2 regions of the Clostridioides sp. LIBA-6622 genome follow, and region 1 is predicted to be linked to the other one. Evidence: a T-box and tRNA genes for the amino acid it is inferred to sense, from the RefSeq annotation. Region 1 holds a T-box; the other holds one or more tRNA genes.
What was found. A T-box is a leader RNA that pairs with one kind of tRNA and senses whether it is charged. The one in region 1 lies ahead of ileS (isoleucine--tRNA ligase), so its partner is inferred to be a tRNA-Ile.
Positions count from the first base shown of each region.

Region 2: it encodes a tRNA-Ile, which carries the amino acid that the T-box ahead of ileS (isoleucine--tRNA ligase) is inferred to sense. The anticodon was not compared.

Region 1 is NZ_CP196998.1:2,978,413-2,985,627, reverse strand. Features, by position in the region: gene ACTG47_RS14220 (YggS family pyridoxal phosphate-dependent enzyme) at 1-622, shown strand, start outside; gene ACTG47_RS14215 (cell division protein SepF) at 662-1,120, shown strand; gene ACTG47_RS14210 (YggT family protein) at 1,139-1,396, shown strand; gene ACTG47_RS14205 (YlmH family RNA-binding protein) at 1,406-2,191, shown strand; gene ACTG47_RS14200 (DivIVA domain-containing protein) at 2,226-2,753, shown strand; T-box leader at 2,928-3,160, shown strand; gene ileS (isoleucine--tRNA ligase) at 3,251-6,358, shown strand; gene ACTG47_RS14190 (YitT family protein) at 6,656-7,215, shown strand, end outside.
Region 2 is NZ_CP196998.1:37,220-44,434, reverse strand. Features, by position in the region: gene ACTG47_RS00405 (elongation factor G) at 1-782, opposite strand, end outside; gene ACTG47_RS00400 (pyruvate carboxylase) at 1,024-4,455, opposite strand; gene ACTG47_RS00395 (hypothetical protein) at 4,758-5,171, opposite strand; tRNA gene ACTG47_RS00390 (tRNA-Val) at 5,247-5,322, opposite strand; tRNA gene ACTG47_RS00385 (tRNA-Arg) at 5,335-5,411, opposite strand; tRNA gene ACTG47_RS00380 (tRNA-Cys) at 5,421-5,494, opposite strand; tRNA gene ACTG47_RS00375 (tRNA-Lys) at 5,502-5,577, opposite strand; tRNA gene ACTG47_RS00370 (tRNA-His) at 5,586-5,662, opposite strand; tRNA gene ACTG47_RS00365 (tRNA-Ile) at 5,683-5,759, opposite strand; tRNA gene ACTG47_RS00360 (tRNA-Met) at 5,774-5,847, opposite strand; tRNA gene ACTG47_RS00355 (tRNA-Phe) at 5,854-5,929, opposite strand; tRNA gene ACTG47_RS00350 (tRNA-Ser) at 5,933-6,021, opposite strand; tRNA gene ACTG47_RS00345 (tRNA-Lys) at 6,024-6,099, opposite strand; tRNA gene ACTG47_RS00340 (tRNA-Gln) at 6,108-6,183, opposite strand; tRNA gene ACTG47_RS00335 (tRNA-Arg) at 6,193-6,269, opposite strand; tRNA gene ACTG47_RS00330 (tRNA-Gly) at 6,294-6,368, opposite strand; tRNA gene ACTG47_RS00325 (tRNA-Leu) at 6,393-6,476, opposite strand; tRNA gene ACTG47_RS00320 (tRNA-Tyr) at 6,486-6,570, opposite strand; tRNA gene ACTG47_RS00315 (tRNA-Thr) at 6,585-6,659, opposite strand; tRNA gene ACTG47_RS00310 (tRNA-Asp) at 6,671-6,747, opposite strand; tRNA gene ACTG47_RS00305 (tRNA-Val) at 6,753-6,828, opposite strand; tRNA gene ACTG47_RS00300 (tRNA-Gly) at 6,834-6,907, opposite strand; tRNA gene ACTG47_RS00295 (tRNA-Glu) at 6,917-6,991, opposite strand; tRNA gene ACTG47_RS00290 (tRNA-Met) at 6,999-7,074, opposite strand; tRNA gene ACTG47_RS00285 (tRNA-Leu) at 7,090-7,175, opposite strand; tRNA gene ACTG47_RS00280 (tRNA-Asn) at 7,180-7,215, opposite strand, start outside.

The DNA.
Region 1 (7,215 bases):
AATAACCCTTTTAGCAGTCACAAAAACTGTTGATGTAGATTTAGTTAATGAGGCAATGAATGAAGGAATTACTTCAGTTGGTGAAAATAAACCACAAGAATTAGCTAGAAAGTATGATATTATAGGTGACAAATTAAACTGGCACTTGATAGGAACTTTGCAAACAAATAAAGTTAAGTACATAATAGATAAAGTTTGTATGATACATTCTTTAGATAGAATTGCATTATGTGAAGAGATTCAAAAACGTGCAGAACAAATAAATAGAGATATAGATTGCTTAATACAAGTGAATATATCTAAAGAAGAATCTAAGCATGGACTTTATAAAGATGAAGTTGTAGATTTTGTCAAAGAAGTGTCAGAAAAATATAAAAATATAAAAATAAAAGGTCTAATGACAATGGCACCTTTTGTAGAAGATGAAAATGAAATAAGAGGTGTATTCAAAGGTCTTAAAGATTTATCAACACGAATAAAAGAACTAAACATACCTAATGTAGGAATGGATGTTTTGTCAATGGGAATGAGTCACGATTATGAGATTGCTATAGAGGAAGGGGCTACCATTGTTAGGGTTGGAACATCAATCTTTGGAGAAAGAAACTACAATAAAAAATAATTACTCAAATCTGAATAAATTCTAAGGAGGAAGTTAATAATGTCAAATGGAATAATATCTAAATTTAAGAACTGGATAGTTGATGAAGAAGAAGATTACATTGAAGAAGAATACGAAGGTGGTATGGACGATATAGTTCAAGAAGAAGAAATAAATAGTGGATTTAGTACTGCAAAAGCAAATAAAATTGTAAATTTACATACAACAAGTCAAATGAAAGTTGTAATAGTTGAACCTAAAGTTTATGATGAAGCTGCAACTATAGCAGACCATCTAAAACAAAGAAGGGCAGTTATAGTGAATTTGGAAGGATTGACTAATTCTGAAGTTCGTAAATCTATATTTAACTTTATGAATGGGGCGGTTTATGTTTTAGATGGAAGTATACAAAAGGTTTCTAAATCAATATTTATACTAGCTCCTAACAATGTGGATATAGATGCAAATATGAAAAAAGAATTAGAAAGTAAAGCATTCTTCCCTTGGCAAAATAAATAGTAAAAAGGCGGTTAATATATGGGAACAATAAGAATTGCACTTTATTATCTTTTGGATATAATAGCATGGATGATAGTTATAAAAAGCTTGATGACTTGGTTTCCAAATGGAAGACAAAGCAAAATTTTCGAGATTTTAGAAAATCTTACAGAGCCAATAGAAGGACCAATAAGGTCTATAATGTACAAATACACAAATGGACCTATAGATTTTTCTCCTTTAATTGCGATAGTATTATTGATGTTCCTAAGACAATTAGTATTGGTTATATTCTAAGGTGATAGAATGGATAAATTAAAATTAACAAATCACATAAAGGATATAGACTTGAAAAATAAAATGTTTAAAGTAATAGACAAGGCTAATAGTTGTATAAAAAACTATGATGTTAAATTTACTGAGTTTCTTAATCCATATGAAGTGAAAAATGCTGTAGCGATATTAAATTCTACAAATGAAATAAAATACAGTGTGGATGGAGGTTATGAACAAGCTGAAAGAAGCACTGTATTTATTTATCCATTTTACATGGAATATGAAGATATAGAAGATACTCTTAGATTTTTACAGATAGAAGGGAATTTCAAATTTAAAAATATATCTCATAAAGATTATTTAGGTGCAATTATGAGTCTAGGTATAAAAAGAGAAAAAATTGGAGATATAATTATACATGATAGCTTTTGTCAAGTAATAGTAAGTAGTGATATTTGCGATTTTATAATCGTGAATTTGGAGAAAGTTTCGAGAAATAATGTAATTGTAAAGGAAATTTCCAGAGAAAACATTGTTAATAGTTCTTCAAAATATAAGGAAGTATCATTTACAGTATCTTCAGATAGGTTAGATTGTGTCATAAGTGGTCTTTACAATATATCTAGACAAGATAGTGCAAAATACATAAATGGAGAAAAAGTCCATGTCAATTATGAAAAGATAACTTCAACCTCTAAAATAGTTAAAAATGATGATTTGATTTCTATTAGAGGTAAAGGAAGAGCTAATGTAACACAAATAGGAGATATTACTAAAAAAGGTAAAATAAAAGTTCAAGCAAGATTAATTGTATAAGGACTAATTTAAATTATAGCTGGGAGGAAATGTAATGCTAACTCCAATTGAGATAGAAAATAAAGAGTTTAAAAAAGGTTTAAGAGGGTATAGAGATGAAGAGGTTGATGAGTTTTTAGACATCATCAAAGAAGATTATGAATCTCTATGTAGAGAAAATACAGCTCTTAAAGAAAAATTAGGATTATATCAAGACCAAGTAAATAAGTATGAAAATATTGAAGAGACATTAAAAGCTACTCTAATAACTGCTCAAAGTGCAGCAGAAGACACTTGTAGCGCGGCTAATAAGAAAGCTAAGATAATTGTTGAAGAGGCTGATTTAAAAGCTAGACAAATTATAGAACAGGCTAATAACCGTGTTATAGAAATAAGAAAAGAGTATGATGCTTTAGTTAAAGAATTTAAGATATTTAGAAATAAATTTAAGTCACTACTAGAAGATGAGATAAGAAGTGTTGATGAAATTTTTTATGATGTAGATGAAAAATGTGTAAATGCATTTGAAGGAACAACAGTGTATAATTATAGTAATGATGAAGCTGCTACAACTCTAGAATAAAGCTATGATTTATTGGATTTTTAGGGAAAATTGTTGTAGAAGTTTGAGAAATCTATAACAAAAATTTAAAATAGGATAAAAGTGTAAGAAAAATAGAAATTATTATATTTTTCAAAAATATATTGACTATTCAAATTATTTGTTATAGAATTTCATATAAACACAGATAAATTTTTAAAAGCGTTGATAGAGACAATTATCTTTAGATAATTTTACAGAGAATTGGGAATGCTGAGAACCAATGAATTTATAAAGGTAAAAATCACTCTTGAGCTGCAGGCTGAACGATTAAATTCTACTAAGCTGTGCCGGTTAGTACCGTTATACTATTAGAGTGTTATATGTGGATAGTATTAAATTCACATATAGAATTAGGGTGGTAACGCGATTTATAACTCGTCCCTTTGTTTAAAGGGGGCGAGTTTTTTAGTATTTAAATTTATGTGAAAGAATAAAAAATTTTGGAATTATAATATTTATAGGAAAGGGTGATTTGCATGGCGAAATTTAAGCCATTAGTGGACAGTTCAGTAAAACAAGCAGAAGCACAAGTTTTTGATTATTGGAAAGATATAAATATACTTGAAAAAACTTTAGAAAAAGGGGAAAATGACCCAAGTTTTGTATTCTATGAGGGACCTCCTACAGCCAATGGAAATCCGGGAGTACACCATGTTTTATCTAGAACACTTAAAGATTCAGTTTGTAGATATAAAACAATGTCTGGTTATCAAGTAAAGAGAAAAGCTGGTTGGGATACACATGGATTACCAGTTGAAATACAAGTAGAGAAAGAATTAGGTCTTACTAGTAAGCAACAAATAGAAGAATATGGAATAGCTGAATTTAACCAAAAATGTAGAGAATCAGTTTTCTCATTTGAAAAACAATGGAGAATAATGACTGAGAGAATGGCTTATGAAGTTGATTTAGATAATCCATATATAACTTTAGATAATAACTATATAGAGTCTGTATGGTGGATACTTAATAAATTCAACAAAGAAGGATATATCTATGAAGGACATAAAATACTTCCTTATTGCCCAAGATGTGGAACTGGTCTTGCTAGTCATGAGGTTGCACAGGGGTATAAAGAAGTAAAAACTAATACAGTTATAGCTAAATTTAAGAAAAAAGATGCTGATGAATATTTCTTAGCATGGACAACAACTCCATGGACTTTACCATCAAATGTTTCATTAACAGTAAATGCTGATGTTGATTACTTAAAAGTTAAAAAAGGTGACGAGATATATTATGTATCTAAACCTCTAGCTAATAAAGTACTAGGTGAAGATTATGAAGTTTTAGAAGAAATGAAAGGTAAAGACCTAGAAGGATTAGAATATGAGCAATTAATGCCTTTTGTAGAAGTTGACAAGAAAGCATTTTTCATTACATTAGGAGATTATGTAACTACTGAAGATGGTACAGGAATAGTTCATACAGCACCAGCATTTGGTGAAGATGACTATAATACAGGTAAAAGATATGATTTACCAGTTGTACAACCAGTAGATGAAACTGGTAAATTTACAACTACTCCTTGGGAAGGTAAATTTGTAATGGAAGATGGGCTAGATGTTGAAATAATAAAATGGCTAGCTTCTGAAAATAAGTTATATAGTAAAGAAAAAGTAGTTCATAATTATCCACATTGTTGGAGATGCCAAACTCCATTAGTATACTATGCAAAACCAAGCTGGTATATAGAGATGACTAAACTTAAAGATAAATTAATAGAAAATAACAATGGTGTAAAATGGTTCCCAAGCTTTGTAGGTGAAAAGAGATTTGGAAACTGGTTAGAAAATTTAAATGACTGGGCAATATCAAGAACTAGATATTGGGGAACTCCACTTCCTATATGGAGATGTGAATGTGGTCATACGGATTCAGTAGGTTCAAGAGCTGAATTGGCTGAAAAAGCTATGGAAGATGTAAATCCAGAGACTGTTGAACTTCATAGACCATATGTAGATGATATACATTTAAAATGTGAAAAATGTGGAAAACCAATGACAAGAGTAACAGAAGTTATAGACTGCTGGTTTGATAGTGGGGCTATGCCATTTGCTCAACACCATTATCCATTTGAAAATAAGGAAAACTTTGACCAATTATTCCCAGCTGATTATATATCAGAAGGTATAGACCAAACTAGAGGTTGGTTCTACTCATTACTTGCAGTATCAACATTTGTATTAGGAAAGGCGCCATATAAGAGTGTTTTAGTTCCAGACCTTGTACTTGATAAAGATGGAAAGAAAATGAGTAAATCAAGAGGAAATACAGTAAATCCAATGGAGTTATTTGACCAATATGGAGCAGATGCATTAAGATGGTATCTACTATATGTTTCTCCACCATGGACTCCAACTAAATTTGATATGGATGGATTAAAAGAAATACAAAGTAAATTTATAGGAACTATGAAGAATGTATATAACTTCTTCACTTTATATGCAAATACAGATGATATAAATCCAACTGAATTCTTTGTAGAATATAAAGATAGACCAGAACTTGATAGATGGATACTATCTAAGTTTAACAATTTAATGAAAGAGGTAGAAGAAAATCTATCTATATTTGAATTAAATAAGACTTTAAGAATGATACAAGATTTCATAAATGATGATTTATCTAACTGGTATATCAGACGTTCAAGAAGAAGATTCTGGGCAACTGAATTAACAGAAGATAAAAAAGCAGTGTACAATACAACTTATGAATTATTACATGGTCTTTGCAGAGCTATAGCTCCATTTGCACCATATATGTCAGAAGAAATGTACAGAAATTTAACAGGAGAAGTATCTGTTCATTTAGCAGAGTATCCTAAGCCTAATGAAGAATTAATGGATGCTAAATTAGAAGAAAAGATGGATTTAGCTAAAAATCTAGTTACTTTAGGTAGAGCTTCAAGAGAAGTTGAAAGAATAAAAGTTCGTCAACCATTACAAAAAGTATTAGTAGATGGTAAATTTGAAGATACAATAAGTGATGTAGTTGATTTAATAAAAGAAGAACTTAATGTTAAAGAGGTAGTATTTGCTAAGGACTTAGATGAGTACATGAACTTTAGTCTAAAACCAAACTTTAAGGCAGCAGGACCATTACTAGGGGCTAAGATGAATTTATTTGTGGGAGCATTAAATAAATTAAATGCACATGAAGCTGTTAATAAACTTGAAAATGGTGAAAGCTTAACAGTTGATTTAGATGGTGAAGCTTTTGAGTTTAATAAGGATTTAGTGTTAATAGGTATAACTGCTAAGGAAGGATTTAATGTATCTGTTGAAAATAATCTTTTTGTTATACTAGATACTAAGTTAACTGAAGAATTAGTTGATGAGGGTTATGCTAGAGAATTTATATCTAAAGTACAGCAATTAAGAAAATCTAATAACTTTGAAGTATTAGATAATATAGTTATAGATTACTGTGGTGATGATGAAATTGCTAAGGCTGTTGGTCACTTTGAAGAATATATCAAGTCTGAAACTTTAGCTTTAGAAATAAATAGAGTAGACGATAAGTCTTTAGAAGAACAAAACTTAAATGACCATATGACAGGTATAAAAGTTACAAAAAAATAAAAAGAATAGTTAGTTAATTAAAATCCTTATAGAAATTAGTTTATAAATTTCTATAGGGATTTTTTAATACAGTATAATTCTATATTCAATAAAATGTTGAAATATTCCAAAATTTACAGTAAATAAATATATATAAATCATATAAATTATTTATAGTATGTGATAGAATATTAGTGAATAAGCGTTTAAGTGAGGATGAATAATATTTTAGAGTAAACTACTTCTGATAAATTTATTTATAAATTTATTGTGTATAATGCAGGGTGGTTTATTTATTATGCAAAGGGGTGCGTTTTGATGTATGGTGAAAGTAAAAAACTAAGTATTGATAATAACATATTTTTACAATATGGTCTTATTATATTGGGTATGATTTTATCAACCTTAGGAATAAATTTATATCTAGCACCAGCCAAGTTATTGAGTGGAGGAGTAGCTGGAATTTGTGTTATATTATATAATCTATTTGGTATAAATCAAGGAATCTCCAGTTTTTTGATGAATATACCAATATTTATTATAGCTAAAAAGTATTTTGATAATAAATTTTTGTTAATAAGTTTTGTTAATATGTTACTATTTTCTGTTGCTCTTGGATTAACACAGGATATTGCTAAATATTTTCCAATAAATGACACTATGCTACAGTGTATTTATGGTGGTGCTTTAACCGGTATAGGTATGGGGTTGACTTTTAAAGCAAGAGCTACTGCTGGAGGACTTGACATAATAGCAGCTATAATGAAAAGAAAGTACGATATACCTATGAAAAATACATTTTTATTTATAAATTTCTTTGTAGTATGTGCAGGTGCATTTTTATTTGGAGCCAAGTTGGTAATGTATACTCTAATTGC
Region 2 (7,215 bases), 1.2 Mb from region 1:
CCTCTAAATGGTTTACTTTCTTCAGTAAAAATAGGTTCTAGATAATTTGATATGGTATCTAATATTTCTTTTGTTCCTATGTTATTTATAGTTGAACCACATATTACAGGTATAATATCACCTCTTTGTATCCCTATAACAATACCTTTTTGTATTTCTTCTGTAGTTAATTCTTCACCATTAAAATATTTATCTAATATTTGGTCATCTGTTTCTGCTATAAGTTCCATTAATGCTTCTTTAACACTCATAGCTTGTTCCTTGAATTCACCTTCTAAATCATCTATGTTTTCAAATACATTATGTAACTTTACAAAGTTTTTATCTTTATATATAGGACTTATCATAGGAACTATTTTATTGTTGTACTTTTCTCTTAACATTGCTATTGCATCTTTATATCTTGCTTTTTCATTATCTATTTTATTTATAAACATTATCTTAGGAATACTCTCAGTTAGTTCCAATGATTTCTCTGTACCAACTTGAATAGGTGCTGTTGCATCTATTACTATTATTGCTGCATCACTTGCTCTAAGAGATGATACAACGTCTCCGCTAAAGTCAAAATATCCTGGGGTATCCAATAAGTTAAACTTATAATCATTATACTCTATAGGTATTAATCCCATACTATAAGTCATATTTACCTTGTCTGTTAATTTAGGTATCTTATTAGTGTTTGCTGTGTAAGCTATAGTTTCGATTAGATTTGTTTTTCCACATCCGCTATGTCCTAATACCGCTACATTTCTCAACATTTTACTATCATAAACCTTCATATAAGCACCCACCTTTTAAATTTATGTATTTTCTCTTAGCTGTTATTTCCTAAGAAATAGTCTAGAAAATGTTTGTTATTTTTAGAATTTTTAGATAACATTTTCCTTACTAGCTTTATTTCTACATATGGATGTAATTTTCCTCTTTTTTTTAACAAAAATTTAATTTAGATAAATAAAAACACTCTAAAACATTTTTTATTAAACGTTTTAGAGTGTTTTTTTAATTATCTTAATTTAATTATTTCATTATCATTAATAATTGTTTATCTTCAACCATATCGTCTTCTTTTACTTTAATTGACTTAATTACTCCATCAGTCTTAGCAACTATTATAGTCTCCATTTTCATAGCCTCTATAACTATTAGTGGTTGATTTGCTTTTACTTCATCTTCTTCTTTAACCATTATTTTTATAACTTTTCCTGGTATACTTGCTCCAATTTGAAGAGGGTCATTCATATCAGCTTTTTCAACATTATTAATTTTTCCAGAGAAGTTTCTATCTTTTATTTCTACTTCTCTAACCATTCCATTCAATTCAAATCCTATAGTTCTAAGTCCATTTTCCTTAACTTCACCTATTTCAACTAATCTTATTGTTAATACTTTACCTTCTTCTATCTCTACTTCACATTCTTCATTTTTATTTAAGCCATAGAAAAATACATCACTTTCAAGTTTAGATATATCATTATAGTGTTGTAAATGTTTAATATAATCTTCATAAACTTTTGGATATAAAGCATAACTTATAACATTTCTTATATTAGCATTTATGTCATATTTTTCATCTAGATATTTAGCTATTTCATCAAAATCTTCTGCTGGTAATAATGAACCAGGTCTTACTGTAATAGCTTCTTCACCTTTTAAAACCACTTCTTGTAAATCTTTTGGTATTCCACCTTCTGGCTGACCTATCATACCTTTACAGTAGTCCACAACAGAATCTGGGAATGATAAGTTTTTACCTTCTTCAATTATATTGTCTTTATCTAATTTATTTTTAGTCATAAAGATAGCTAGGTCTCCTACAACCTTTGAAGATGGAGTTACTTTTATTATATCCCCTACAACTTCATTAGCTTCTTTATATTTTTCTTTAACTTCATCAAATCTATTAACTAATCCTAAACTGTCAGCTTGAGGTTTTAAGTTTGTATATTGACCACCTGGTATTTCAAAATTATATATTTCTGCACAAGAGTTAGTTAAATCACTTTCAAATTTGCTATAAACTTTTCTTAAGTCCTTATAATATTTTCCTAACTCATCATATCCAAATAAATCTATACCTGTATCTCTTTCTGTATTTTTAAGAGCTTCTACTATAGCATTAAGTGATGGTTGACTTGTAAGTCCCGCCATAGATTCTAATGCAGCATCAATTATATCTACACCAGCTTCTGATGCCATTAAACAAGTTGCCACACCATTTCCACTTGTATCATGAGTGTGTAAATGTATTGGTGCTTTTATATTTTTCTTTAACTCTTTAACTAGAGTGTAAGCTGAATATGGTTTAAGAAGCCCTGACATATCTTTTATTGCTATTATATCTGCCCCTAAACTTTCTAATTCTTGTGCCATCTTAATATAATATTCTAGATTATATTTAGTTTTAGTCTTATCTAATATGTCTCCTGTATAACACATAGTTGCTTCAACAATTTTTCCAGTTTCCAAAGCTGTATTTATAGATGGTTTCATATTTTCAACCCAGTTTAATGAGTCAAATATTCTAAATACATCTATACCTTGTTTAGCAGATTCTTTAGTAAATTCTTCTATTACATTATCTGGATAGTTTTTATATCCAACTCCATTTGATGCTCTAAGCAACATTTGGAACATTATGCTTGGTATTTCTTCTCTCAGCTTTTGCAATCTACGCCAAGGTGATTCTTTTAAAAATCTATATGCAACATCGTAAGTAGCTCCGCCCCACATTTCAAGTGAGAATAAATCTTTTTGATATTTTTCTGTTGGCTGAGCAGCTTTTAATAAGTCATATGTTCTTATTCTTGTTGCTAATAATGATTGATGTGCATCTCTCATTGTTGTATCTGTTAGCAATAATTTCTTATCATTTTTTATCTTTTCTATATATGCAGATTTACCTAACTTATCAAAAAGTATTTTGCTACCTTCTGCCTTTGAACCATCTTTATCCATTCTTGGGTCATGTAATGCATCAAATAATGGTTTTTCTTTACAAGCATTATCATTTACAATTACATCCCCTATGAATTGAAGTAATTTTGTTCCTCTGTCTTTACTTTCTGTTATTTCAAATAAATCTGGATTTTCATCTATAAACTTAGTACTACATTTACCATTTGAGAATATAGGATTATTTAAAACATTAACTAAGAACCCTACATTAGTTTTGACTCCTCTGACTCTAAGCTCTTTTACTGATCTTATAGTTTTATTTATTGCTCCTTGGAATGTTCTATCCCAAGAAATTGTTTTAACTAACAAACTATCATAGTGAGGACTTATATTTGCACCTGTAAATCCATTTCCACCATCTAGTCTTATACCAAATCCTGAGCCAGTTCTATAAACTTGAATTTTTCCTGTATCAGGCATAAATTTATTCTTAGGGTCTTCTGTAGTTATTCTACATTGAATAGAATACCCTCTTATTTCTACATCATCTTGTGATTTTATATTAATTTCTTCACTATCTAAACTATAACCTTGAGCTATTAGTATTTGACTTTGAACTATATCTATCCCTGTAACCATCTCTGTTACAGTATGTTCAACCTGTACTCTTGTGTTCATTTCTATAAAATAATGCCCACCATTTGCATCTACCAAGAATTCTAATGTCCCAGCATTAGAATAGCCAACATGTTTTGATAACTTAACTGCATCTTCACATATTTCTTGTCTTACTTTATCATCTAGTGAAAAAGCTGGTGCATATTCTATTATTTTTTGATGTCTTCTTTGAACAGAACAGTCTCTCTCATATAAATGAACTATATTTCCATAGTTATCTCCTAATATTTGAACTTCTATATGTTTTGGATCAGCTATATACTTTTCTATAAATATGATATCTTCCCCGAAAGCTTTTCTTGATTCACTACAAGCAGTTTCATATTCAATCTCTAAGTCTTCTTCACGGTGTACGATTCTCATACCTCTACCGCCACCACCATTAGATGCTTTTATCATAACAGGATAGCCTATTTTATTTGCAACTTCTTTTGCTTCTTCAGTACTTTTTATTGCTTTTTCTACCCCTGGTATTGTTTGAACATTAACTTCTTTTGCTATTTTTTTAGAGTTTATTTTATCTCCCATCATATTCATTACTTTAGATGATGGTCCTATAAAAGTAATTCCACTCTCTTCACATTTACGAGCAAATTCTGCATTCTCTGCTAAAAAACCATATCCCGGATGTATCGCATCAACTTTTTTTCTCTTAGCCAAATCAATTATTCCATCCATGTCTAGATACGCATCTATTGGTCCTTTGCCTTCCCCTATCAGATATGACTCATCTGCTTTTGTTCTAAATAATCCATATTTATCTTCTTTACTATATATACCAACGCTTTTTATCCCCAATTCTGAACAGGCTCTAAATATTCTTATAGCTATTTCGCCTCTATTAGCTACTAGTATTTTATTAAATTTTTTAAGCATACTCTATTCTTCTCCTTTATTGTTTGTGTAATATTAAAGATTATAGACTAAAATACTTTATTTTTGAAGATGTTTAAGCAAGTTCCTTAATTAATAAGATAAATTTATAAATATAAGTAATTTTTAGACTGTGTAAACTCAATTTACCTCACTAAAATTAAGGCATTTTTTATAGAATTTCAGGTAAATTTATGTGAAAATTTCTACAATTGACTTGATTTTATACTGTTTTTTCTTATGTTTACATAATTATTTTCATCTTTACGTAAGATTTTATATATTTTTTTAATATCGTTCATATCCTAATCTATTTGTCTAGATACCCTCTTCACTACATCTGAAAGTTTTAAATGACCTAAATCTGCATAAGCTATTGCTAGTATTATTTTTACGACTCCATCTACCTCATCTAATTTATATGCTCTAGCATTTATTATTGTGTATTTTGGCATAAATTCTTCTAAATCTAGTGCAAGTTCATCAGATAAAGTCATATATTCATCAAATTTTTCTTCATCAGATAATTTAACAGAATCATATTGTTCACTTATGATATTGTCTAAATAATTCAAATCTATACTTAACTGATATGCAATTACGTCTTCCCTTTTTGTACTTTTACTTAAATCTTTTTCAACTTTAAATTTGCTATTTTTATCTATAGTTACTTTTAGTTCCTCGCTATCAACTATTTCATTTCCTATTATTATATACAAGTTTATTACCTCCTAAATATAAAAACTTTTTTAATCAAAAATAAAACCTCTAGTAATTTTACTAGAGGTTTGCACTGGTGGGATTAACAGGGCTCGAACCTGTGACCCCCTGCTTGTAAGGCAGGTGCTCTCCCAGCTGAGCTATAATCCCTCGATGTTTATATGGTGCGCCCAAAGGGACTCGAACCCCTAACCTTCTGATTCGTAGTCAGACACTCTATCCAGTTGAGCTATGAGCGCATTTTTTATTGGAGGCGACACCCAGATTCGAACTGGGGATCAAGGAGTTGCAGTCCACTGCCTTACCACTTGGCTATGTCGCCGCCTTTTTGGTGATCTATCCGCGACTCGAACGCGGGACACCCTGATTAAAAGTCAGGTGCTCTACCGACTGAGCTAATAGACCATATTAGTTGGGGTGGATAATGAGAGTCGAACTCACGACCTCCAGAGCCACAATCTGGCGCTCTAACCAACTGAGCTATACCCACCATGTATTCATAATTTAATGTGGTGGGCCATCAGGGACTCGAACCCCAGACCTACCGGTTATGAGCCGGGCGCTCTAACCAACTGAGCTAATGGCCCACATTAAATTTTAGTAGCGGTAATAGGAGTCGAACCTATGACCTTTCGGGTATGAACCGAACGCTCTAGCCAACTAAGCTATACCGCCATATTTTGGTGCCCAGAGGCGGAATCGAACCACCGACACGGGGATTTTCAGTCCCCTGCTCTACCGACTGAGCTATCTGGGCATCTGGCGGAGAGGGTGGGATTCGAACCCACGGCCCCTTTCGAAGTCACTGGTTTTCAAGACCAGCTCCTTAAACCACTCGGACACCTCTCCATTGGTGATCTATCCGCGACTCGAACGCGGGACACCCTGATTAAAAGTCAGGTGCTCTACCGACTGAGCTAATAGACCATGTTATTTGGCTGGGGATGCAGGACTTGAACCTACGCATACATGAGTCAAAGTCATGTGCCTTACCGACTTGGCTAATCCCCAATATATATGTGGTGAGCGCACAGGGATTCGAACCCCGGACACACGCCTTAGAAGGGCGTTGCTCTATCCAGCTGAGCTATGCACCCACATTACAATATAAACATAAAATTTGGAGCGGGAAACGAGATTCGAACTCGCGACTTCAACCTTGGCAAGGTTGCGCTCTACCACTGAACTATTCCCGCTCGTTTATTAAATTGAATAAAAAATGGTGCGGATGAAGGGAGTCGAACCCCCACGCCAATGGCGCTAGATCCTAAGTCTAGTGCGTCTGCCAATTCCGCCACATCCGCGCATTTTTCTGGTGGAGGATGGTGGATTCGAACCACCGAAGTCGATGACAACAGATTTACAGTCTGCCCCCTTTGGCCGCTCGGGAAATCCTCCGTATTAATTTTACATGGAGCTGGTGATAGGAATCGAACCTACAACCTGCTGATTACAAGTCAGCTGCTCTACCGTTGAGCCACACCAGCATTTTTTATTTTGGCGACCTGGAAGGGGTTCGAACCCTCGACCTCCAGCGTGACAGGCTGGCATTCTAACCAACTGAACTACCAGGCCGCAAATGGTGGGACCAACAGGGCTCGAACCTGTGACCCCCTGCTTGTAAGGCAGGTGCTCTCCCAGCTGAGCTATGGTCCCATTTTTGGAGCGGGTGAAGGGGATCGAACCCTCACAGCTGGCTTGGAAGGCCAGAACTCTACCATTGAGCTACACCCGCATATTTAATTGGTGACTCGTAGGGGAATTGAACCCCTGTTACCGCCGTGAAAGGGCGGTGTCTTAACCTCTTGACCAACGAGCCATTTTAATGGTTGCGGAGGCAGGACTCGAACCTACGACCTTCGGGTTATGAGCCCGACGAGCTGCCAACTGCTCCACTCCGCGATATTGTTTTATAAGTGCCGAAGACCGGAATCGAACCGGTACGAGAGGTAAGTCCCGCAGGATTTTAAGTCCTGTGCGTCTGCCAGTTCCGCCACTTCGGCTTTTTGGCTCCAAGGGTGGGGCTCGAACCCACAGCCTACC